2 regions of the Cytobacillus solani genome follow, and region 1 is predicted to be linked to the other one. Evidence: a T-box and tRNA genes for the amino acid it is inferred to sense, from the RefSeq annotation. Region 1 holds a T-box; the other holds one or more tRNA genes.
The links. The T-box of region 1 lies ahead of FI644_RS16130 (valine--tRNA ligase). A T-box ahead of a tRNA ligase gene usually reads a tRNA of that ligase, here a tRNA-Val.
Positions count from the first base shown of each region.

Region 2: it has a tRNA-Val gene. The T-box ahead of FI644_RS16130 (valine--tRNA ligase) is inferred to sense a tRNA for this amino acid. The anticodon was not compared.

Region 1 is NZ_CP041305.1:3,223,552-3,234,944, reverse strand. Features, by position in the region: gene FI644_RS16150 (prepilin-type N-terminal cleavage/methylation domain-containing protein) at 1-159, shown strand, start outside; gene FI644_RS16145 (type II secretion system protein) at 163-1,431, shown strand; gene FI644_RS16140 (sensor domain-containing diguanylate cyclase) at 1,726-3,441, opposite strand; gene FI644_RS16135 (bifunctional folylpolyglutamate synthase/dihydrofolate synthase) at 3,541-4,848, opposite strand; gene FI644_RS16130 (valine--tRNA ligase) at 4,918-7,563, opposite strand; T-box leader at 7,632-7,868, opposite strand; gene FI644_RS16125 (YszA family small membrane protein) at 8,064-8,255, shown strand; gene ysxE (spore coat protein YsxE) at 8,274-9,332, opposite strand; gene spoVID (stage VI sporulation protein D) at 9,536-10,681, opposite strand; gene hemL (glutamate-1-semialdehyde 2,1-aminomutase) at 10,819-11,393, opposite strand, start outside.
Region 2 is NZ_CP041305.1:49,708-61,100, forward strand. Features, by position in the region: partial or broken gene FI644_RS00290 (GNAT family N-acetyltransferase) at 1-418, opposite strand, end outside; gene abaF (fosfomycin efflux MFS transporter AbaF) at 791-2,098, opposite strand; gene FI644_RS00300 (aldehyde dehydrogenase) at 2,130-3,614, opposite strand; gene dapA (4-hydroxy-tetrahydrodipicolinate synthase) at 3,634-4,497, opposite strand; gene FI644_RS00310 (helix-turn-helix domain-containing protein) at 5,063-5,605, shown strand; tRNA gene FI644_RS00315 (tRNA-Val) at 5,806-5,877, opposite strand; gene FI644_RS00320 (TRAP transporter permease) at 6,041-7,987, opposite strand; gene FI644_RS00325 (DUF1850 domain-containing protein) at 7,989-8,519, opposite strand; gene FI644_RS00330 (TAXI family TRAP transporter solute-binding subunit) at 8,644-9,651, opposite strand; gene FI644_RS00335 (alpha/beta hydrolase) at 10,047-10,772, shown strand; gene FI644_RS00340 (YjcG family protein) at 11,014-11,393, shown strand, end outside.

The DNA.
Region 1 (11,393 bases):
ACTTTTGACGATAGCCATTTAGATTTTTTTACACAATCTATTAATAATGTAATACCAAATAAAAATGATACTCCATTAACTATCACTGTTAACGAAAAAAATTCAAATAATACTATTTCTATAGATACCGTTCTATACCGCTTGAAAGGTGGGGGATAATCCATGCGGGTTTCTAATGAAAAGGGATATGCACTAGTTGCTGTTCTATTAACAATGACTATATTTATGATTCTTGCTTTTTCATTTATGGGACAAGCAGCAAATAATGTAAAGCAGAATAAAGTTATTGAAACCAAATCACAGTCTGTTGCGCTTGCCGAAATGGGTGTTACGTATTTTCAACTAGCAGTTCAAAATGTTTTTAAATCTAATCACCAATCAATTATCGCCCAAGTAAAAGAGGCACGCAACAGAGATATAAAGGATGGAATATTTAAACCAGATGATGAATATATACAGTATGCAATAGTCTTAATGATAGAACAATTTAAATCTAAATTAAAGCAAACATCAATTTCTATTGATGGGAAACCAAACGCAAAATTTAATATTCAATATAGTGAAAATGATATCCATTCAAATGGAAAGGATATCAGGATTACTTTTAATAGTGTAGGTACTGAGAACGACAAAAGTACCACAATAGGCACAACAATGACGATTGACTTTAGTAATTTAATGTCATCAGATGGCAAAGGTGAAGAAAATAATGGAGACCAAGAATTAAAATTACCCTCCGGGAATGAAATTGCTGATCCAGGAAATTTAAAAATCTGCAGTAATAGTCAGACTGACTTTACAAATACAGTGTGTCAAATAAATGGAAGTAAAACCTTTTATCAAAATGATAAATTAGAGTTTGACCAATCAATTTTTAAAGTTACTGGGGCATTACACTTTCAGAATATGAATAACAAGGATATGAATAATTCAACACTATATATACTAGGAAGTATGACAACTGGAAATATGAATAGCCTAAATAAGTCAAAAATACATGTAAATGGAGCAGCAAATTTCGGCCATTTTAATGGAAATGGACTAACTGATTCAATAATAGAAATCGGAGGAAATGCCAGCTTTGATAATATGAAACTTTTAAGATCTACCATTTATGTAGATAAATATAAAGCAAATTTCGGGCAAATAAATGGAATGAATGATTCCAAGATTTTTGTTAATTCAGATGCTGTAATAAAAGGATTAGATATAGGATCTAATTCTATTATCTGTATCAATGGATACTTAAAAATTGAAAATAATTTTAATAATAACTCTAATAGTAAAGTTTATGCTAAGAACAGTAACAACAATAATGTAATTAAAGGTGATGAAGCATTTAAAGATGGTGGTGCATGCTCCAGAAATACTGGCCCATCCATTTCTTGGGGTGATCCTTCAATAACTGCAGATTATAATTATAAATATTAATAATGTATCAACTACCACTTATTTAATGGGACTTACAAAATACATTAACCTTAGACGTGCTATAGTGACTAACGGTAACATTCAAGAAAATTTGTAGTCCGTAAAGAAGTGTAATATTAATAATTCTAATCTGTATTTACTCACATGTTTTGATATATAAACTAATACTTTTTAACGAACCTCATTTAATTTAACATTACAATGAGCTTTTAATTCCATGCTGAAAACTTTTTTAAACCCTGGGCATAGCCTAGGGTTTTCTACCATAAAAAAGACCCCTGCTCACTGGGATCTTCATCTCACATACTCCGCCACCCGATTCCGTCCAGCTCTCTTCGCGCCAACATATAAAGCTCGATCAGCGTGACGGATGAGAGAAAGGGAATCTTCTGCATCATGTGGGGCAGCTGCAACACCAATTGAGGCTGTGATATTTACACCAAGCGGGTTCCCATCCCACTCCATATGCTGTGTCAGTGTGAAGGTATGTAAGGCAATCGTTTGCCTGATGGTTTCTGCTGTTATAAGTGCATCTTCTTTTGTCACATCTGGAAGAAGGATAATAAATTCCTCTCCTCCATACCTAGCGACCGTTCCTCTATCACCTATTAATTGCCCTAATTTATCGGCAAGCTGGCAAAGAATTTCATTGCCGCTTTGATGACCGTATGTATCATTTATTGATTTAAAGTGATCGATGTCTAGAATAATCAGTGATAACTGTTCTCTTTCAAAGGTTTCAAGTCGATCAAATTCTCTGCTTAATAGATTATCAAAATAACGGTAATTATAAAGCTGTGTTAACGCACAGCGCTCGCTTTGTGCCTTTGTTTCCTCGTAATGTCTAGCATTCTCGATTGCTACTGCAAAATGTGAACAAAGGATATCGATAATCATTAGCTGGGACTTCTCATATGCTCTTTTTTGTGTCGAGGCAAGTACCAAAACCCCTGTTACTTGATTATTTCGAATCACTGGAACACTTAAGACACTCTCAATCGTATCAGGCAAATAGCCTTTGGAAAGATGGCTCCATTCTTCCTTCTTATGAAATAACATCGGCTTACGCTGATCCCAAACTAGTCCACTTATTCCTTCTTTCTTTGTAAGCGAGCCAGCATATGATGATATTACTTCACCTTTTTCTATATAACGAAGAATCTGTAATTCCTTTTCATCTACCACATCAAGGATGTATGCGCTATCGACGGTAAGCATCTCTGTTATCTTCTCAATAAATAAGTCGAGAACTTCATTTACGATTAATTTTTCTGCTAGCTGGTGTCCGATTTCAGTGGCCTTTTGTAAAAAACCATTAATTTTATCGCTTGAATAATAAAGATTCAAAATAATCGATAGACTAGAAAATGGTACACCAACGAACAAAACAGCAATAAGTCCGATTTCTATATAGAGCGTGTATAGGACAAAACCGATTGGAAAGGTTATCAATGTTGCAACCGTCTCCCAAACAAAGTCTTTTCCAAAAATATTTTTACGACCATTATAAACTAGTAGATTTATAATAATGATGATGAAATGATTCAAAAGGTAATTAGTAATAGGATAGATTACGATAAGCCAAAAAGAATCATGTAACTCACCTATATGGATTCCCGTTTTCCCACCAAGTGAGTAATAAAAAATACCACTCAATAGAGAAACAAGAAAGAACATGAGAGAGTTTAACGGAACTCGAAAAAATTCATTACTAGGAAGCTTAACGCGGATAAGTAAAACAATGAGTGCAACTTGGATGATTACTAATTCAACAAACAGACCAAATGATAAAAAGACCGCCCAGGAAACCCATTGGATTAAAAATACAGGAGATCTATTTATAATCATTGGTGTAGCTGCTACAAATGAAGCAAGCAATAAGAATAGCAATACATCTAATTCGAGACCAGAGATTTGAGGAGGATAATTTTGGTAAGTTACCCATAGACCTAACGGAAATACTAGTAACCAAATAATCCAAGTAATCCTTTTCTTAAGCAAACTCACCATTTATATCCCCCTTCCTCAAAACATTTATAGGTCATTTGTCATACAATATGACTATCTTACCAAATTTTCAAAATGATGTCACACGAATCCTTCTTCATTTTACCTGTTTACAGCTTCAGACAGATATGGCTTCGCCTCGGATAGGAAGTATAGAGATCCTGTAATAACGAGGACTTCATCGCTTCGAAGAGAATGGATTTCCTCATCTATTGCTGCTTTCCAATTCGTTGCGTAATGCTTATTTTCATTTTGACTTATGCTGAATAAAGATTCTGCACTTGCTGCTCTTGGAAAATCAAAGCTTACAAAGGTGATTTTATCTGCAGCCGCATCTAAATTTAGGATCATCTTATCCAATTTTTTATCAGAAAGAGCTGTAAAGATGATTCTGATTTTCTTTTCAGAATAGCGCTTATTCAATTCATTTACTAATGCTGTGATTCCTTCTTCATTATGAGCCCCATCAATAATAATCAATGGATCCATTGAAATCGTTTCAAACCGGCCAGGCCAGTATGCCTTTTTCAGACCTGAGTATATATGCTCGTCTTCAATTAAGAAAGAATAGTATTTATTTAATAGCTCCACGGCCATTAGCGCTAATGAGGCATTTTCTGTTTGGTGGCTGCCTGCCATAGAAATTTCTAAATGACTCCATTTACGAAAAGGTGTTACTTGCGAAAATATTTCCCCGATCGTTGTTGAGTGATGGCCTTCAATTGAAAACTGGCTGCCAAGAGAATACAAGGGTGCCTTCATTTCAAGTGCTTTATTTTCAATAACCTTCTTAGCCTCTTCTTGTTTTACTGCCGTAATGATGCTCGTTCCCGGTTTAATAATACCGGCTTTTTCAAAAGCAATTTCTGCATGGGTAGATCCGAGTATGCCTGTATGATCCAAACCGATATTTGTAATAATGGATAAAATCGGAAAGATAATATTAGTGGAATCGAACCTTCCGCCAAGTCCAACCTCAAATAGAACAATATCCACTGGCTGTACATGACCAAAATATTGCATCGCCATCGCTGTGATGATTTCAAATTCAGTCGGACCGCCGAGATCAGTCGCTTCCAGTTCCACGGAAAGCGGGTAAATATCATTTGCCAGCCGAACAATATCCTCATCTTGAATCGGAACACCATTCAATGCAATTCTTTCATTAAATTGCTCGAAATAGGGAGAGGTAAAAGTCCCTGCTGAACAGCCAGATTCCTGAAGAATATGGCGAAGATATGTTAATGTTGAACCCTTTCCATTTGTTCCACCGATATGGATTGATTTCATTCTTCTTTCAGGATGACCCAGCTTCTCCATCATCCATTCCATTCTTTTCAACCCAGGCTTCACTCCAAGTCTTAAGCGAGAGTGTATCCAAGTAACTGCTTCTTCATATGTATTAAACATGCTAGTCCCTCCTAACTACACATAGGAAGACGAATCCAATATAGTTGGATTCGCCTTCAAATTACTTTGTTATTCGCCTTTTAATTCTCTAATACGCGCTTCGACAGCCGCTCGCTTCTCACTATAATCAAGCTCTTTTGCTTTTTCTTCTTCTATTACTTTTTCCGGTGCCTTTTTAACAAAGCCCTCATTGCACAATTTCTTCTGAACACGCTCAACTTCTTTGTTGAGTTTATCCCATTCTTTTTCTAATCGGGTAATTTCCTCTTCAATATTAATTAAGCCCTCAAGCGGCAAGATGATTTCTGCACCAGTTACAACCGCTGTCATCGCTTTTTCAGGGGTTTCAACATCCGTTGCAAGGATCAGTTCCTCCGGATTACAGAAACGCTCAATATAGCCACGATTGCTTTCTAATGTGCTCAGAATCGCTTCATCCTTTGCTTTTAAAATCATCTTAATCTTTTTACTCATTGGTGTGTTCACTTCCGCACGGCTATTGCGAACTGAACGGATGATTTCAACTAATAGCTTCATTTCATCAGCAGCCTTCTCATCCGTGAATTCAGGATTCACTTCTGGCCATGAAGCTGTTGTAATTGATTCACCTGAATGAGGAAGGTTCTGCCAAATTTCCTCGGTAATGAATGGCATAAACGGATGCAGCAATCTCATTGTATTGTCTAGTACATAAGCCAAAATAGAACGAGTCGTTTTCTTCGCTGCTTCGTCTTCTCCGTATAGAGGAAGCTTAGCCATTTCAATATACCAGTCACAGAAATCGTCCCAAATGAAGTTATAAAGAATACGGCCAACTTCACCGAACTCATAGCGGTCTGATAGTCTCGTTACGGTTTCAATTGTTTCATTCAAACGAGTTAAAATCCATTTATCAGCTACTGATTTTTCTCCGCTTAGATCAATTTCGTCATAGGTTAAGCCGTTCATATTCATTAACGCAAAACGGGATGCATTCCAAATCTTATTCGCAAAGTTCCATGTCGCTTCAACCTTCTCCATGCTGAATCGTAAATCTTGCCCTGGTGAGCTTCCTGTTGATAAGAAGTATCGTAAAGAATCTGCTCCATATTTATCAATAACATCCATTGGATCGACACCATTTCCGAGCGACTTACTCATTTTGCGGCCTTCTGCATCACGAACTAAGCCATGGATGAGTACATCTTTAAATGGACGTTCGTCTGTAAATTTAAGTCCTTGGAAAATCATCCTTGATACCCAGAAGAAGATAATGTCATATCCTGTAACTAAAGCTGCCGTTGGATAATAGCGTTTATAATCAGCAGACTCTGTATCAGGCCAGCCCATTGTCGAGAAAGGCCATAACGCAGAACTGAACCATGTGTCTAAAACATCCTTATCCTGTTCCCAATTCTCGATATCTTCAGGTGCTTCATGGGCAACGAACACCTCACCCGTTTCCTTATGATACCAAGCAGGGATGCGGTGTCCCCACCAAAGCTGACGTGAAATACACCAGTCACGGATATTTTCCATCCAGCGAAGATACGTATTTTCAAAACGGTTTGGAACAAAGTTTACTTTATTTTCTTTCTCCTGAAGGGCAATTGCTTCATCAGCTAATGGCTGCATTTTTACAAACCATTGAGTGGAGAGGTATGGTTCAACGACCGCACCGCTTCGTTCTGAGTGGCCAACTGAATGCATATGCTCTTCAATTTTAAACAATACACCTTGCTCCTGCAGATCTTTAACAATCTGCTTGCGGCATTCGAACCGATCCATCCCTTGGTACTTATCAGCCTTTGCATTCATCGTTCCATCTTCATTCATGACAAGAACGCGTTCAAGATTGTGGCGATTTCCGATTTCGAAGTCATTCGGGTCATGAGCAGGAGTAATTTTCACAGCACCTGAACCAAACTCCATGTCTACATAATCATCCGCAACAATTGGAATTTCACGTCCAACGATTGGGAGCTTAACCGTTTTGCCAATTAAATGCTTATAGCGCTCGTCTTCAGGGTGAACAGCTACAGCGGTATCCCCAAGCATGGTTTCAGGACGTGTCGTCGCAATTTCAATATGTCCTGACCCATCGGCAAGAGGATATCTCATATGATAGAAGGCACCCTGAACATCTTTATGGATAACCTCAATGTCAGATAGGGCTGTTTTCGTTGATGGGTCCCAGTTAATAATATATTCGCCGCGATAGATAAGTCCCTTATTATAAAGGGATACAAATACTTCACGAACAGCCTTTGATAGCCCTTCATCAAGCGTAAAACGCTCACGGCTGTAATCAAGACCTAGACCAAGCTTGGACCATTGCTGACGGATATGGCTTGCATATTCCTCTTTCCATTTCCATGTTTCTTCAACAAATTTTTCACGGCCTAAATCGTAGCGGCTCTTTCCTTCATTGCGAAGCTTTTCTTCTACTTTTGCCTGTGTAGCAATTCCTGCATGATCCATTCCTGGAAGCCACAATACATCGTAGCCTTGCATCCGTTTCATACGAGTTAGAATATCTTGGAGGGTCGTGTCCCATGCATGCCCAAGATGCAGTCTTCCTGTTACGTTAGGCGGTGGAATAACAATCGTATAGGGCTCCTTCTTTTCGTCATCCTTCGCCTCAAAAAATTTCCCCTTAAGCCACCAATCATAACGCCCTTGTTCAATTGCCTGTGGATCATATTTCGTCGGCATTGTCAGTTCCTTTGTCTCCATCGTCAATCTTCCTTTCCAATCAATGATCATTCAATACTATAAAAGAAAATAAAAAAACCCCATCGCCTTAAAAGGACGAATGGAGTTTGCTTCGCGGTACCACCTTTTTTTCAACTACAATAGAGATGTAGTTGACTCTTAAATAGATAACGGATTTCCCGTCTTTCACTACTTGGACGATAGTCCTTTCGCGAAAGAAGCTCGAGGGCGACCTTCCAATAGTTCCGCTTAGAAAACCTTTCAGCTGATGGTTTTCCTCTCTAAAAGCAAATAGCTAATGTACTCTTCCCTGTCTTTGCTTGTGATTTTAATTTATAAATATACTACCGAAAAATGATGGCTATAGTCAATATTAATTGCCGATTTCTTTATAATTTATTCAATTAAATTTTTTTGTACCTCATTTTTATAAAAAAGGCATTATTAAAATATAGGCACTAACAAAGAGAAGTGAACATAGAATAGTATGAGAAAGGAATGTTAGGAAAGGGGTTTGCCGAGTGAAAAGAAGATATAATCCGTATATTCTTCCACCGTGGTTAAGAAAAGTCAGAGGTGTTTGTGCACAATTTATTATCCCTATTTGTGTTTTTCAAGGAATTCGTACAATTCTTTTTCCATTTACACTCGATGTATTGCTGCTAACTGTGCTAATATTATTAGCTATTGCTTTTCACTTCGAATTACTATAGGAGCCCAAAATTCGTGTTTCAATTCTGGGCTCCGCTTTGCCCTTCAGCCTCTGCAATTGCTTTTGCCTGCTTCTTTTGTGCCTCAATCTCTTCAATTCTCATTAGTATATATTCTGTATTTTTCAGAAGCCAGTATTGTCTTTGGAAGTGCAAGACTGATTTTCTTTCACCTTTACGATCTGATGCTTTAAAATAGTTTTCTGCGGATCGTATGACTGCACCTGGATGGGCAAAATAACTCTGAAAAAGTAATAACTCATCCTCTTTAAACGGAAAATACTTTAAATACGTATATATCCACTCTATGCATTCCTCTGATCGTTTCGGATAGGTTTTTAACGTTCTCGATAAGAACGGCAATAAATCATGAAGAGGGGAGCCTAGTCTGGACTTTTCAAAATTCGTGAAGTACCCATGTCCTTTATCATCAAATAAGAAATGTTCAGTGGAGATCTTACCATGAATAATCACAGTGCGAGCTTTTTCACTTTCCTCCGTTTTTTCAAACCACGTTTTAAATCTTTTGATGGAAAATTGCAATGCCTGGCTAATGTCGTGATAAGAAAGAGAAAACATTAGCTCGAAGGGAGATAAGTACTCTCTGCTTTCACATGATTCTATAAATCCAATTAAAAATTCGTTTTCTTTCTCCCATTCAAGCAATGTCTTCTCATAATGCTCTGAACGATCCTCCTTACTGATTGTTACTTCCCTAACAGATAAAGTATGAAGTCTTGCCAGTTCACGAAACAGCTGCTGATTCCGCTCGAATCGATTTTCCTTCACTTCATTTGCTAGCCATGGCATTAAGTAATATAGTTCATTTTCATGTAAAACCGCATATCTCCCATCAACTGCAGGAAAAATAGGGACAATTCGGTTATAGCCTTTTTGAAAGAGAGACTGGACATGGCGTATGAAATCACCACCATGCTTTGGATCAATTTTCTTTAAGGCAAAGACCCCTTTATTCGTATAAATTTTCCGTATGCGGCCACGCTCCTCAACAAAATGCGGTTCAAGGGCATAGTTCTTTAATATCGGTGCAACCTTTAGTAATCGATTCTCCTTTTCCATAAGAATCCACTCTCTTTCTTAAGAAAAGCGTAAGCAAGCCGATGTTGACTTATCGTAGGGAGGAGACCTAAAGTTTGATAGGCGATAGGCTGCTTGCGCTAGACAGTTCCCAATTTAAAAAGTGATATATTTTTCTTATCCTTTAAAAAAGAAAACAGCCTAAGCAGGTATTCGCTAACCTGCCCAGCCTGTTTTTGCATTTTTTAACGGGCTACAACAGCTGGAATATAAAGTACTTGCCCTTCAGAGATATCTTGATTAATTTCTAAATGATTGACACTTAACAGCTGGTGAACACCAATCGCATACCTTTCTGCAATGAGATCCAGTGTATCTCCGCTTTGAACAATGCATACCTTTAATTTTGCCACATGATCGGACTCTTCCTTACGGGCAAAAAATTCTGTTAAGGTCATGCTTTTCTTTTTCGATTTCTTCTTTTTCTTATCCGTTTTCTCAGGACTTTCATCAATAATCTCAGGAGATTCTGGTTTTGCTTCTAGTTCAGGGCTTTCGACCTTAGGCATATTCACATCCTGTACTGGACTTTCATCTACCGGAATTTCAAAAATATCTTCTGCTGATGGAGGTGATTCTTCACTTCTTTTTGAAGAATAAAATGTGATTTCTGGCTCATCTGCCTTTTTTACTTCTTCTTTCGGCTCTGGCTCTGGTTCAGGCTCTTTTCTTGCCTCAGCTTCAAATGGAATATAGACTTTTTCCTTAAACTCATCATGCTTTTCAATTTCATTTGCTGAACTAACAAAAATTTCTGTTCGATCTTCCTTTTGATCCTCTTCTTCTGCAAAAGCTTTTTCTAACGGACTCACATCCACTACATCTTCTGCAGCAGGCGATCTTGCCAAAAATGGTTCTAATTCCTCCTCATCCTGCGTATCCACTTCGTAGGATGACTGTTGCTCCCCATATAAGCCAGTGATCATTAAATTAGCAGATAGCTTCAAACAGCTTCTTTCAGGAAAGATATAATCAAAGGATTCTACTTGAACATCAATGTCATTTAGGCTTTGAATCCTATTGATCGGTATAGTTATATCAACTGGGAAGTAATGTCTAAATTCACAAACTCCTTCTTCTCTTTCTTCTACCACTTGAATGAATTTTGGAGCGGCAAAAGTTCCTTCATCTTCCGCTGTCTCTATTTCATTGCGTTTATATTCACCTGATAGCTCAAGCGCTCCTTGAATCGTAACATATTGATCATCTTCCTGAATAAAAATATCAGGGTCTAACGAGATAGAAATCAAATCTAGTACTTCCTGTCCTTTTTGAAACCAGACAGACTCTTCCAAAGAAAATCGTAAACACGATTGGCTCCCCTGAGACAAAGCGACTCCTCCTTTCATAACACAACACGCTTTATCACTATGTCATTTACACTTTATGAGAAAGTTAATTCTTTTATGATTGAAAAACGAAGCAGCACAAAAAAAACACCCATCTATTAGAGATGAGTGCCTAATAATTACCCTTTAATTTTCGAAAAAGCAATTTCGATTGCTTGTAGTGTTTTTTCTATATCTTCGTCACTATGTGCAGTTGATAAGAACAAGCCTTCAAATTGAGATGGTGGCAGGAAGACGCCTTGATTTGCCATTTCACGGTAGTATGCTGCAAAATAGTCTAGGTTTGAAGCTTTTGCTTTATCATAATTAATGACATTTTCATTCGTAAAGAAGAAGCCGATCATTGAGCCAGCACGATTAACGGTATTCGGAATATCATACTTTTCAGCAGCCACTTTAATCCCTGCTTCAAGCATATCCCCTTTACGAGTAAATTCCGTATATGCCTCAGGTGTTAGCTGACTTAATGTTTCATATCCAGCTGTCATAGCTAGTGGGTTTCCAGATAATGTTCCAGCTTGATAGATAGGGCCGCTCGGTGCAATTTGCTCCATAATTTCAGCCTTACCACCGTAAGCACCTACTGGAAGACCTCCGCCGATTACTTTTCCTAAACAAGTGATATCCGGAGTAACATTGAAGTAGCCTTGAGCACAGTTATATCCGACACGGAATCCAGTCATTACTTCGTCAA
Region 2 (11,393 bases), 2.0 Mb from region 1:
ATTTGTTCCTTTAGCTCCTTCCCGCCATCCATGTAAACGTGTAAATATGAATCTGTTTTTTTAAATTCATTCTTTTCATACCACCTCATTACCCAATCATCATCTCTCGTCATGCTTCCAAACGATTTAACTGCTTTTCTTTTGCTAATTGCTCAGCCTTCATTAGTAATCGTTTAGCAATCCCTCTTCTACGAAATTCTGGATGTACAGCAATATGCCAAATCATACCACCAAGACCAGTTCCTCTTGAACAAACAGTTCCTTCCTTCCATTCATATTCGATATCTAAAGGCCCCACGATTTGTCCTTCATCCACAGCTACTAGTTCAATAGATGGATTTTCATATTTTTCTTTTTCTTTTAGCACATGATCGAATTATGCCGTATCAAGAAATGATAGAACCCAGCCAGTTTCATCATTTTACATATAGTCTCTAATTTCCATAAATTTCTCCTCATTCAATGATAATCAAAAAAACTTGTTCTGAGGGACTCCTTCCAAAAATAAATAAAGACCTCGTATCCATACGAAGGTCTTTGTAAGTGAATTTGTATTCAGTATATATTGGTTTGAAGGAGGAAAGAGCCACCGTATTTAAAATCAAGTATGCAGTTTATTTTTATCATATAAAATCCCTTCTCTTCCGTTCCTTACACATTAAATTATATCGAACTTTCAGAAAAAGTAAACTTAAATAATTATAGAGACCGTTTTTATCAAAATTTATTTTAAATCAAGAGTTTTAAAGTTTTTGTAAATGCCGATTAGCATCAGCCTTACTCAATAAACCTACTCTGCTTTCTTAAAAGTCAGTGATTTTCCTTTTGTTTCTTTCACTACCATTATACTTAAAATAGAAATGATACTTGATAGGACTAAATAAATTGAAATTGGGATGGAGCTATTAAATTTGTTTAGTAGGCTTAATGAAATTAATGGAGCCAATGAGCCTGCTAAAATGGGTGCTACTTGATAGCATAGAGATAATGCTGTATATCTGATATGAGTAGGAAATAATTCTGTCATTAATGCTGAGTATGGCGAATACGTCATCGATTGTATAAATAAACCAAATGTAATTGCAGTCATGATTAGCCAGTCATTTCCTGTATCCATCATTGGAAACCCAATAAATCCCCAGAAAGCAGTTAAAACGGCTCCAGTAATATAGATCGGCTTACGTCCCCAAACATCACTTAAATGTCCCATTAATGGGATAAAGAAAAAGTGGATAGCATGGGCACCAAACATTAATAATAATATTTGTGTAGTATCTTTATCCACCACAAGTTTTAAATAACTAATGGAGAAAGTTACAACCATATAATATAAGATGTTTTCTGCAAAACGAGCTCCAATACCTGCAATAATAGCCTTTTTATGGTATTTAAACACTTCAATAATTCCTAATTGCTGTTTTTCTAATTTAGCTTGTTTTTCTTGTGCCTCTTTGAAAACAGGGGCATCATCTATACTTTTTCGAATCCAAAGACCAATTAGTACAACAACTGCAGAAAACCAAAATGCTACGCGCCAGCCCCAGTCCAAAAATTGTTCAGGGCTTAAGTTTTTAGATAAAAGTAAAAGAATGATTGTTGCTATTAAATTACCCAAGGGCACGCCTGCCTGCGGCCAGCTTGCCCAATAACCGCGCCTATCATTTGGGCTGTGCTCAGATACTAATATTACAGCTCCTCCCCATTCTCCTCCAAAAGCAAAACCTTGAATTAAACGTAATGTAACGAGTAAGATGGGAGCCCAGTAGCCAATACTATGGAATGTTGGAATACATCCCATTAAAAAGGTCGTAATCCCAACGATAATTAAACTAAGCTGTAATAATTTTTTACGCCCAATTTTATCACCGTAATGACCAAAGACAAGCCCTCCGATCGGTCTAGCTAAAAATCCTACCGCATAGAGTGCAAATGCAGCGAGGATACCGTCAATAGCACTTCCAGTTTGTCGGAAAAACAATTCTCCAAAAACTAGAGCTGAAGCTGTACCATACAAGAAAAATTCATACCATTCAGCTACAGATCCAATCATAGAAGCAGCAACTACTTTTTTTAGCTGCTTATTATCTGTTTTTGCCATATTTATTCCCCCATAAAAGCCAATCAAATTTTTATGAATTCATATACCAAATCACTTTTGTTTGCACATATTGTTCAAAAGCTTCTAAGCCGTTGTCTTTTCCACCGAAGCCAGATTGTTTAAAGCCTCCAAAAGGAGTGGTGATATCTCCTTCACTAAAACCATTTACAGAAACTGTTCCAGCTTTAATGGCACGTGCCACCCGCATCGTACGTTGTACATTCTGGCTGTAGAAAGAAGCAGCCAAACCGTAAGAGGTGTTATTGGCAAGGGCGATGGCTTCTTCTTCCGTTTCAAATGTGCTTACCGCTAATATAGGACCAAATACTTCGTTTTGGAACAAGGTCATGTTAGCGGTTACATTGTCAAAAATAGTGGGTTCTACGTACCAGCCGCTCCCCACTTCACTGTGAATATTGCCCCCAGTAACTAAACGGCCGCCTTCTTGCAGCGTAATGTCCAAGAATGATTTCACTTTATTAAAGTGTGCTTCTTCGACCATGGGGCCAATGGCAACAGATTCATCCATTGGGTTACCGACTTTCCAGCTTGTTAATTCAGATTTTAATTTTTCTAATAATACTTCTTTGATTGATTCATGCACAATTAAACGTGAACCGCAGCTGCAATTTTCACTCATATTCCAAAAGGCAGCAGATAGTATATGCGGAACAGCCGCATCCAAATTAGCGTCTTCAAACACCACTTGTGGACTTTTGCCACCGCACTCTAAAACAATTTCTTTGAGGTTGCTCTCTGCTGAGTACTTCAAGAAATAGCGGCCTACTTCAGTTGAACCCGTAAAGGAGACAATATCCACATCCATGTGACGACCTAATGGTTCGCCTACTTTTTCGCCCAAACCACACACCAAGCTTAGAGCACCTTTTGGCACACCTGCTTCATAAGCAAGTTCTGTCATCCGGAAAGCGCTAAGTGAAGTTAATTCCGCAGGTTTTACAATGACAGAATTACCGGCCGCTAAAGCGGGTGCCACTTTCCAAGCATACATTTGCGCAGGAAAATTCCAAGGCAATACCGCACCAACCACGCCAATAGGTTCAGTGACAATCAAGCCCAAAGCATCGTTGCTCGTAGGAGCGACTTTTCCAAAAAGTTTATCAACTGCTTCTGCATACCAATAAAAAGTATCGATTGTTGCTGGCATGTCAGTATTCAAACATTCGGTAATCGGTTTACCAGCATCCACGCAATCCAAGGCAGCCAATTCCTCACTGTGCTCTTCTAGCAATTGTGCCCAGCGAAGCATCACTTTTTTGCGCTCACTGGGGGATAATTGACTCCAACTACCTGCTTCGAATATGTCTCTTGCTGCCTTAACAGCAGCACCCACGTCCCGTGCATCCCCATCGGCAATATATCCAATTAAACTGTTGTCGATTGGGGTGCGGTTTTCTAATTTACCGGCTGTGCTCACAAAACCATCAATTAAGTTGCCTGCCCATAGTTTGCCTTCTTTGGCGAGGGCAAAGACTTGTTCTTTTGTTATAGTCATTTATCTCTCCTCCAGATTATTATTTAAAGAAAGCTAAGAATTCTGCTTTTTCTTCTACTGATAAATCAGATAAAGGCAGGCGAACCGTACCAACGTTGATTTCACCTTTTAAGCAGCCTAGTTTGGCTTTTTGATTGTAGTTACCTGACTCCATTGAGTAAATAGCAGGGTAAATATCGCTCATGATTTGTCGAGCCTTGTCCCAGTCACCAGCTTGGGCAGCATTAAACATGGCGACTTGCTCTTCCGGAAACACATTACCTGCACCAGCGATCCAGCTTTTCGCACCCCAGAAGAAAAAATCTACGGGTTGATCATCACACCCACAAATTACTTCAAAATTTTCAAATGGTGTTTGCAGCAAACGTAAAGCGCGGCTAAAGTCACCACTGCTTTCTTTAATTGCAACGATATTCTGATTCTTCGCCAAGTGCACCACTGTGTCATATTCAATTTCAATGCCTATGCGAGCAGGAAAATTGTACATGATAATAGGTAAATCGATTTCCGCTGCCACAGTTTCATAGTGAGCAATCACACCAGATTGATCAGGTAGACTATATGGTGGGGGTGCCAACATTAAGCCTTCATAGCCCATAGCTTTGGCTTGTTTGGCACGGTTAACGGCCCCTTCAGTGGATAAATCATTGATACCGGCAATCAAAGTTACGCGACCTTTGGCTACTTCTGCCACAGTTTTTAAAACCATTTCACGTTCTGCTTCATTTAAGGCGTAATATTCGCCAGTAGTGCCGCACACCACTAAGCCAGAAACACCTTTATCAATAAATGTGTTAGTCAATTGTTTTAATGTTTCTACATCCAAGTTTTGATCGCTTTTAAAAGGGGTAACCAAAGGAACTAAAATACCATGAAAATTCATCTTCATTCTCCTCAAATGTTAGATTTTATTTAATAATAGATTACTTAATTAATAATTATATATTGAAGTGACACTTCAATTAATTAAGATATTAACACACTGAATTTTCATTGTAAATGGAATTTTTAGAATTTTATAGAAGGAAATTCTCTACTTTCTAGATTTGTAATTACTTTCTTTTTAAGTATTACTTCATTTAATAATGTAATAGAACTTTTTTTACAATCTAATTTTTCCATCTTTATTGAATAAATATATGTTTTAATCAAATGAAGAGGATGCTTCATCTTCATTCCTGACAGAATCTCAAACAATTCGTTCATTTGCATAGAATTGCGTGTTACCTTGTTAATTTTTACGTATTTAGGTTCATTCATGTTGATTTTTGTGTTATTCTTATCCATGTGTGCTCTTTAAGTAGGGATTTGGACAGGATTACCATACCTAATAATTTGGAGCATTATTGTATTTTTTTTGCTATTTTATAGTAAAAGTAAATTGAGTTTCTTTGTAAATAAACTTCCCAGAATAGAAGGATTAATGTCAGTAAAGGGGGTTTGGAAAAGTGAACGATTTAATTGGAGAAAGAATAAAGAGTTTACGAAAAGAGCGCAAGTTAACATTAAAACAAATAGCAGATCATACTAATCTTTCAATCAGCTTTTTATCTCAAGTGGAACGTTCAAAATCATCCATAACGCTTGAATCATTGAAAAAAATATCTGAAGCACTTGGAGTTAACCCAAGTTACTTCTTTTCAAAATCTGATAGTAAAGATGCAACAACCGTTATGAGAAACGTAATAAAAACTAACACTCTTCATAACCCATTTTTTTATATGGATTTGGCGGGCAAAATTAAAAATCCACTATTTAATCCTATATTAGTCTTGCTTAATCCAGGAGCTAATAGAGAGGATTCTTATTCACATTCGGGGCAAGAATTTCTTTATGTTCTTGAAGGAAAACTTACAATTATTATTGACAAAGAGGAACATGATTTGAATCCCTTTGACTGTATTTTCCTAGATTCAACAACCCCCCACAATTGGATTAATAAAACAGATTCGATTGTAAAATTCCTTTGCATTTCAAGTACTCCTGTATAAGTCAGAATGGGGAAAATCAACACTTTATAATGGTTACCCCTCTCTATCAACTTGAGATACTTTACATGGAGGAAGCTCGTTTTACTGATTAGGAATAGTTAGCAATTGGAACTTAAAGATAAAAAAAGATCGCTTCCGAAGAAGCAATCTTTTTGACAGAAACCCTTTGTTCCGAAGGGTTTCACGGGTTTGGCACCCAATGATCTGAGAGGGATTTGAACCCCCGACCCCTACCCTGTCAAGGTAGTGTTCTCCCGCTGAACTATCAGATCGAGTATAATACATATCTAATTATATGGAAAAATAGGAAAAAGTCAATATTGTATTCGATTTATTTTTACTGTATTTACACTTTATACTATTTAATGAAAATTTTGTACCTCATGTAAACTATTAAAATAGGAAGCTCCATTTACGGAACTTCCTATTTTTATATTAAGCTGCTTGTGGTTTCACCGTATCATCACGTTTAAAGACATATTGCAGAACGATCAGGAGAACAAAAATGACTAATCCTACGATATCTGAAATACCTTCTGGATAAATCAGCAATAATCCTCCAATTACTCCTAAAATTCGCTCCACCCAATTCAGTTTGCGCAGCCAGTAGCCGATAACACCTGCACCAATTGCCATCATCCCTGCTAGCGCAGTAAATACTACCCATATTAAGTAATACCATGTTGTATCAATCATCAGTAGTTCTGGCGAGAGAACGAACATATATGGGATAATGAATGCGCCAATTGCCAGCTTAGTGGCGGTTACCCCCGTTTTGATTGGATCCCCGCCAGAAACTCCTGCGGCAGCAAATGCAGCAAGTGCAACTGGAGGCGTAATATCCGCAATAATACCGAAGTAGAATACGAATAAGTGAGCTGATAAATCAGGTACACCGAGTAAAATTATTGCAGGTGCAGCAATTGTTGACGTAATAACATAGTTAGCCGTTGTAGGTGAACCCATACCAAGTATGATGGCCGCAACCATTGTAAGCATTAAAGTTGGGATTAGAAGTCCTCCAGCAAGGTCGAGGAGACCATTTGCCATCTTCAAACCAAGACCTGTCTTTACAACCACACCAACGATAATCCCTGCAGCGGCTGTTGCAGCCGCAACGCCTAATGCTGTACGAGCACCATCAACTAGTGCATCGATGAAATCTTTTATACTTATACGTGTTTCTTTGCGAATAGCACTGACTATTATTGTTATAACAATTGACCATAAAGCAGCACGGATAACACTCATCCCGCTCATTAACAATACAATTACAGCTAAAATGGGAAGGAGAAGATATATTTTCTTCAATACTTCTTTACGATTTGGCATTTCTTCGTCTTTTAATCCTCTAAGACCTAGACGTTTAGCTTCGAAATGCGTCATTATCCATACACCAGTAAAATAAAGAAGTGCCGGGATTGCTGCAGCTTTTGCAATTTCCCAGTAAGTGATGCCTCCGCCAATGAACTCAACCATTAAGAATGCTGCAGCACCCATTACAGGTGGCATGATTTGTCCTCCTGTAGAAGCAGTAGCTTCAACAGCACCAGCAAATTCCTTCTTATATCCAAGTTTTTTCATCATCGGTATTGTAAATGACCCTGATGTAACTACATTCGCAACAGAGCTGCCACTAATCGTTCCCTGCAATGCACTAGAGAATATCGCAACCTTTGCTGGTCCGCCAATTCTCTTCCCTGCAATAGAAACAGCTAAATCATTAAAATATTGACCGACACCTGTTTTCACAAGGAAGGAACCAAACAATAAAAACAGGAAGATATAGGTTGCTGACACCCCTAATGGCGTACCAAGAATTCCTTCTGTTGTGAAAAACATTGTTTGTATAAGTCTGTCTAAATTTAACCCACGGTGTGCTAAGAAGCTTGGCATATACGGACCAAAAATTCCATAAAGCAAAAACACAATAGCAATAATTGTAATCGGAAGACCAACTGCCCGTCTTGTTGCTTCAAGCACTAATAAAACAGCTAACAACCCAATATAAAAGTCAATTTCTGTCAACCGTCCAGCTCTCATAACAATTTCATCTATGAATAATGGCCAGTAGGCACCCACCGCAACACCGAGTATGGCAAGGATCATATCATACCAGGCGACTTTATGTTTTCGCCCCCTGTCTTTTTTCCGTGCAGGGAATAATAAGAATATAAGAGCCAAAGCAAATCCTAAATGGATTGAGCGCTGCAGCTGGGCAGTCAGCATTCCGAAAACCCCTGTATATAGGTGGAACAATGAGAAAGATAATAAGCCAATAAAAACGATCCAGCCTATAATTCCTTTTAATTTCCTTGTTCCTGCTTCTGGGTCGTATTTCTCCAGGAGCTTCTGTTGTTCTTCTAATGATAACGATTCCATATTATTGCTCAAGGATGTTCACTCCTTTCAATTGCTGAAAAAGACTTATTTTTTTAATTTTTATTCGTACCCAAGTGCCTGCTTCTAAATAATCAGCAAGCTGGTATTCTTTATTTTTGTATATAACCCGATGATTGGCCCTTACCTTGCCAATTCTAAGATCAAATAAGGGAAATATGCGTTTCATATTTTTGATATAATATTTGCCGTCTTTCTGTTCAAATATTTCTCCATCAAAGGCATTTTCAGGCATTCCAATCGCAAAATCCTCATACATAAGCTCATATTGCTTTATTCTTTTTTCTTTCGTTACAGTATAGCTTTCAACTACATCTGAAAGATGAATAGAATGAGTATATTTGATTTTAAAATTCTTTTCCTTAGAAAAGGGGATATATGCAAGCACCTTCCCAGTATTCTGGTATTCAAACACCAATGCTTGCTTAATAGGAATGAAAAGCATAATTGCGTTGGATATAAAGATGAGGAGGAGCAGGATTAATATCTGTCTGCCCAGCTTTCTGACTATCATGTAAACCCCACCTAATAAATTTACGTTTTACACAAAATGAATCTATGAAAGAGAACTTGACCGGTGTAAGAACCTCCTGAGGTTTTACAGCCGGTCAAGTCTTTACTTATTAGGTTTTACTAGTCTACTCAGCTTTAATGCCCTTTTCATCATAATATTTCTTAGCGCCAGGGTGAATCTCAATCCCTACACCTTTCACAGCATTTTCAGCTTTAATAAGTTTCCCTTTTGCATGAGTAACTTTATCAAGGTTTTCAAAAATTGCCTTTGTCACATCGTAAACAACGTCTTCAGAAAGGTCGCTTGAAACAACGAGCATCGCCTGAACAGCAACTGTTGGCACAGCATCTTTTAACTTGTATGTGCCTGCTGGAACCTCGTCTTGAATGTAGTAAGGATATTTCTCGATTAACGCATCTATTTTGTCTTGTGCAATAGGAATGATGACGATATCTTCTGTTGCAGATAATCCTTCAACAGCACCTGTTGGTGTTCCAGCAGTTACGAAAGCAGCATCAATCGTACCGTCTTGAATACCAGCTGTTGATTCATCGAAGGAAAGGTCTTGCTTATTAATATCATCAAAAGTCATTCCATGAACTTCAAGAATTTGTTCAGCATTTGGGTTTGTTCCAGAACCAGGAGCTCCGACAGAAACCTTTTTGCCTTTTAAATCCTCGACAGATTTAATGCCTGATTTAGCAGTTGTTACAATTTGGATCGTTTCAGGATATAGGGTACCAATCGCACTTACATTGTCTACTGCAGCACCTTCAAACATTAATTTGCCATCTTTCGCATATGACGCAATATCAGTTTGAGAGAAAGCGATTTCAGCAGAGCCATCCTTTAATGTGTTCATATTCTCTGCAGAAGCACCTGAAACCTCAGCATTTGTCTGAATGCCTGTTGCATCAGAAATAATTTCTGCAAATGCTCCACCAAGAGGATAGTATGTACCACCTGTACCACCTGTGACAATACTCATAAACTTAGGCTTATCTGAACCTTTCTTTTCACCATCGTCAGTGCCCTTTTCACCAGAACTTTCCTCAGAAGCCCCGCATGCAGCAAGAAACATAGAAAGTGCTAATAGTAAAACAGCTGTGAGAAGAAAACTTTTCTTTTTCATATTTTTGCCCCCTTTGATAGTTTTACAGATTCTCAGTCTATATATTAACACAAATATTTTCTAAATTGTTAATAAATACTCAATTTACTAAGTAGTTTGTATAACCGAATATTTTGTATTATCTGGTTTTTAACACTCTTTACGCTTTATTATGCAGTTTTTATACAAAAAACCTGCATCAAAAAAATTATATTTTTTTTCGAGCCTCAGTTTAAAGTTATCAATTTTCTAGGCATGTTTTTCCGCTATTATATCCATATTATAACAGACTTGTTTTTTTCTGGTGTTAAATGTAAATATAGCTCCTATTTTAGAATCTGAAAAAAGCATTTCCACTTATATTATGTTAAAATATCATGCAAAGCTTTACATATCATCAAATGGAGGAATCATCAATGGAAAATTCTAGAGGATCAATTAGAGATGTAACATTTTCAAGTAAAGAGTTGGGGGAAGATGTTGAATTGCTCATCTACTTGCCTGCTACCTTTACTCCTTTATATAAGTATTCAATTTTAATTGCTCCTGATGGCAAGGATTATTTTCAGCTAGGAAGAATTGGTAGAACTGCTGATGAATTATTAAAGAATAGAGAAATCGAGAACATCATTATTGTTGGAATCCCATACAAAAATGTAGACGATCGCTGGAAGAAGTATCATCCGAACGGAGAACAAAACAAAGCATTTATACGTTTCTTAGCACATGAGCTTGTGCCATATTTAGATCAGGAATTCCCTACGTATCAAATGGGAATGGGCCGTGCATTAATTGGTGATTCACTTGCTGCAACTGTATCAATAATGGCTGCTTTAGAGTACCCGCATACGTTTGGAAAAGTAATACTTCAGTCACCGATGGTTGATGAGAAAGTCATGAATGCTGTTAAAGAAGTAACTCAGCCACATTTAACAAGTATTTATCATGTCATTGGGAAGCAAGAAACCGCTGTTCAAACGACTAAAAAAGAAGAAAAGGATTTCCTTACACCAAATAGAGTGTTATCTAAGCTGTTTAGTGAAAAGGGGTTCCCTTACTTCTACGATGAATTTGACGGTGACCATACATGGACACATTGGCAACCTGATTTAAAACGTGCATTAAAGAAAATGTTTTCTTAATATAATCGCTAAGCAAGCTTAGGATGATATTTATTAAGGAATGAGCGAAGCCTCGCTTTTAGGCGTGCTTCGCTTTTCTCTAAACTTTTTTAGATATTCCTTCTACCTATATTTGAAAATTAAGCATTCCTATACTTTATATTTGGAAAATTTGTTATAATGGGCATATACATTTTTTTCATATTGATTGCTGTTGCCCATTCAAATGAAGATTATAAAATCTATTTATGGAGGTTATGTTATGAAGCTAGGTATCGTTATTTTCCCTTCAAAAAAATTGCAAGATGAAGCTAACTCATATCGAAAACGATATGACCCAAATTATTCGTTAATTCCTCCTCATTTAACTCTCAAACCAAGTTTTCACGCTTCCGAAGATCAAATTGAGCAGTTAACCGTCATTTTAGATGAGATTTCTAATCGTTTTGAACCTTTTCAAATAAAGTCCACAAAATTTAGTTCATTCAAACCAGTGAATAATGTCATTTACTTTAAATTTGAGGCTTCAGAAGTGCTTGAAGAACTGCAAAAAGTAATCAATGATAACATTTCTGGGGATATGCCTGAATATGCCTTTGTCCCTCATATTACCATTGGGCAGGAATTATCCAATGACGAGCA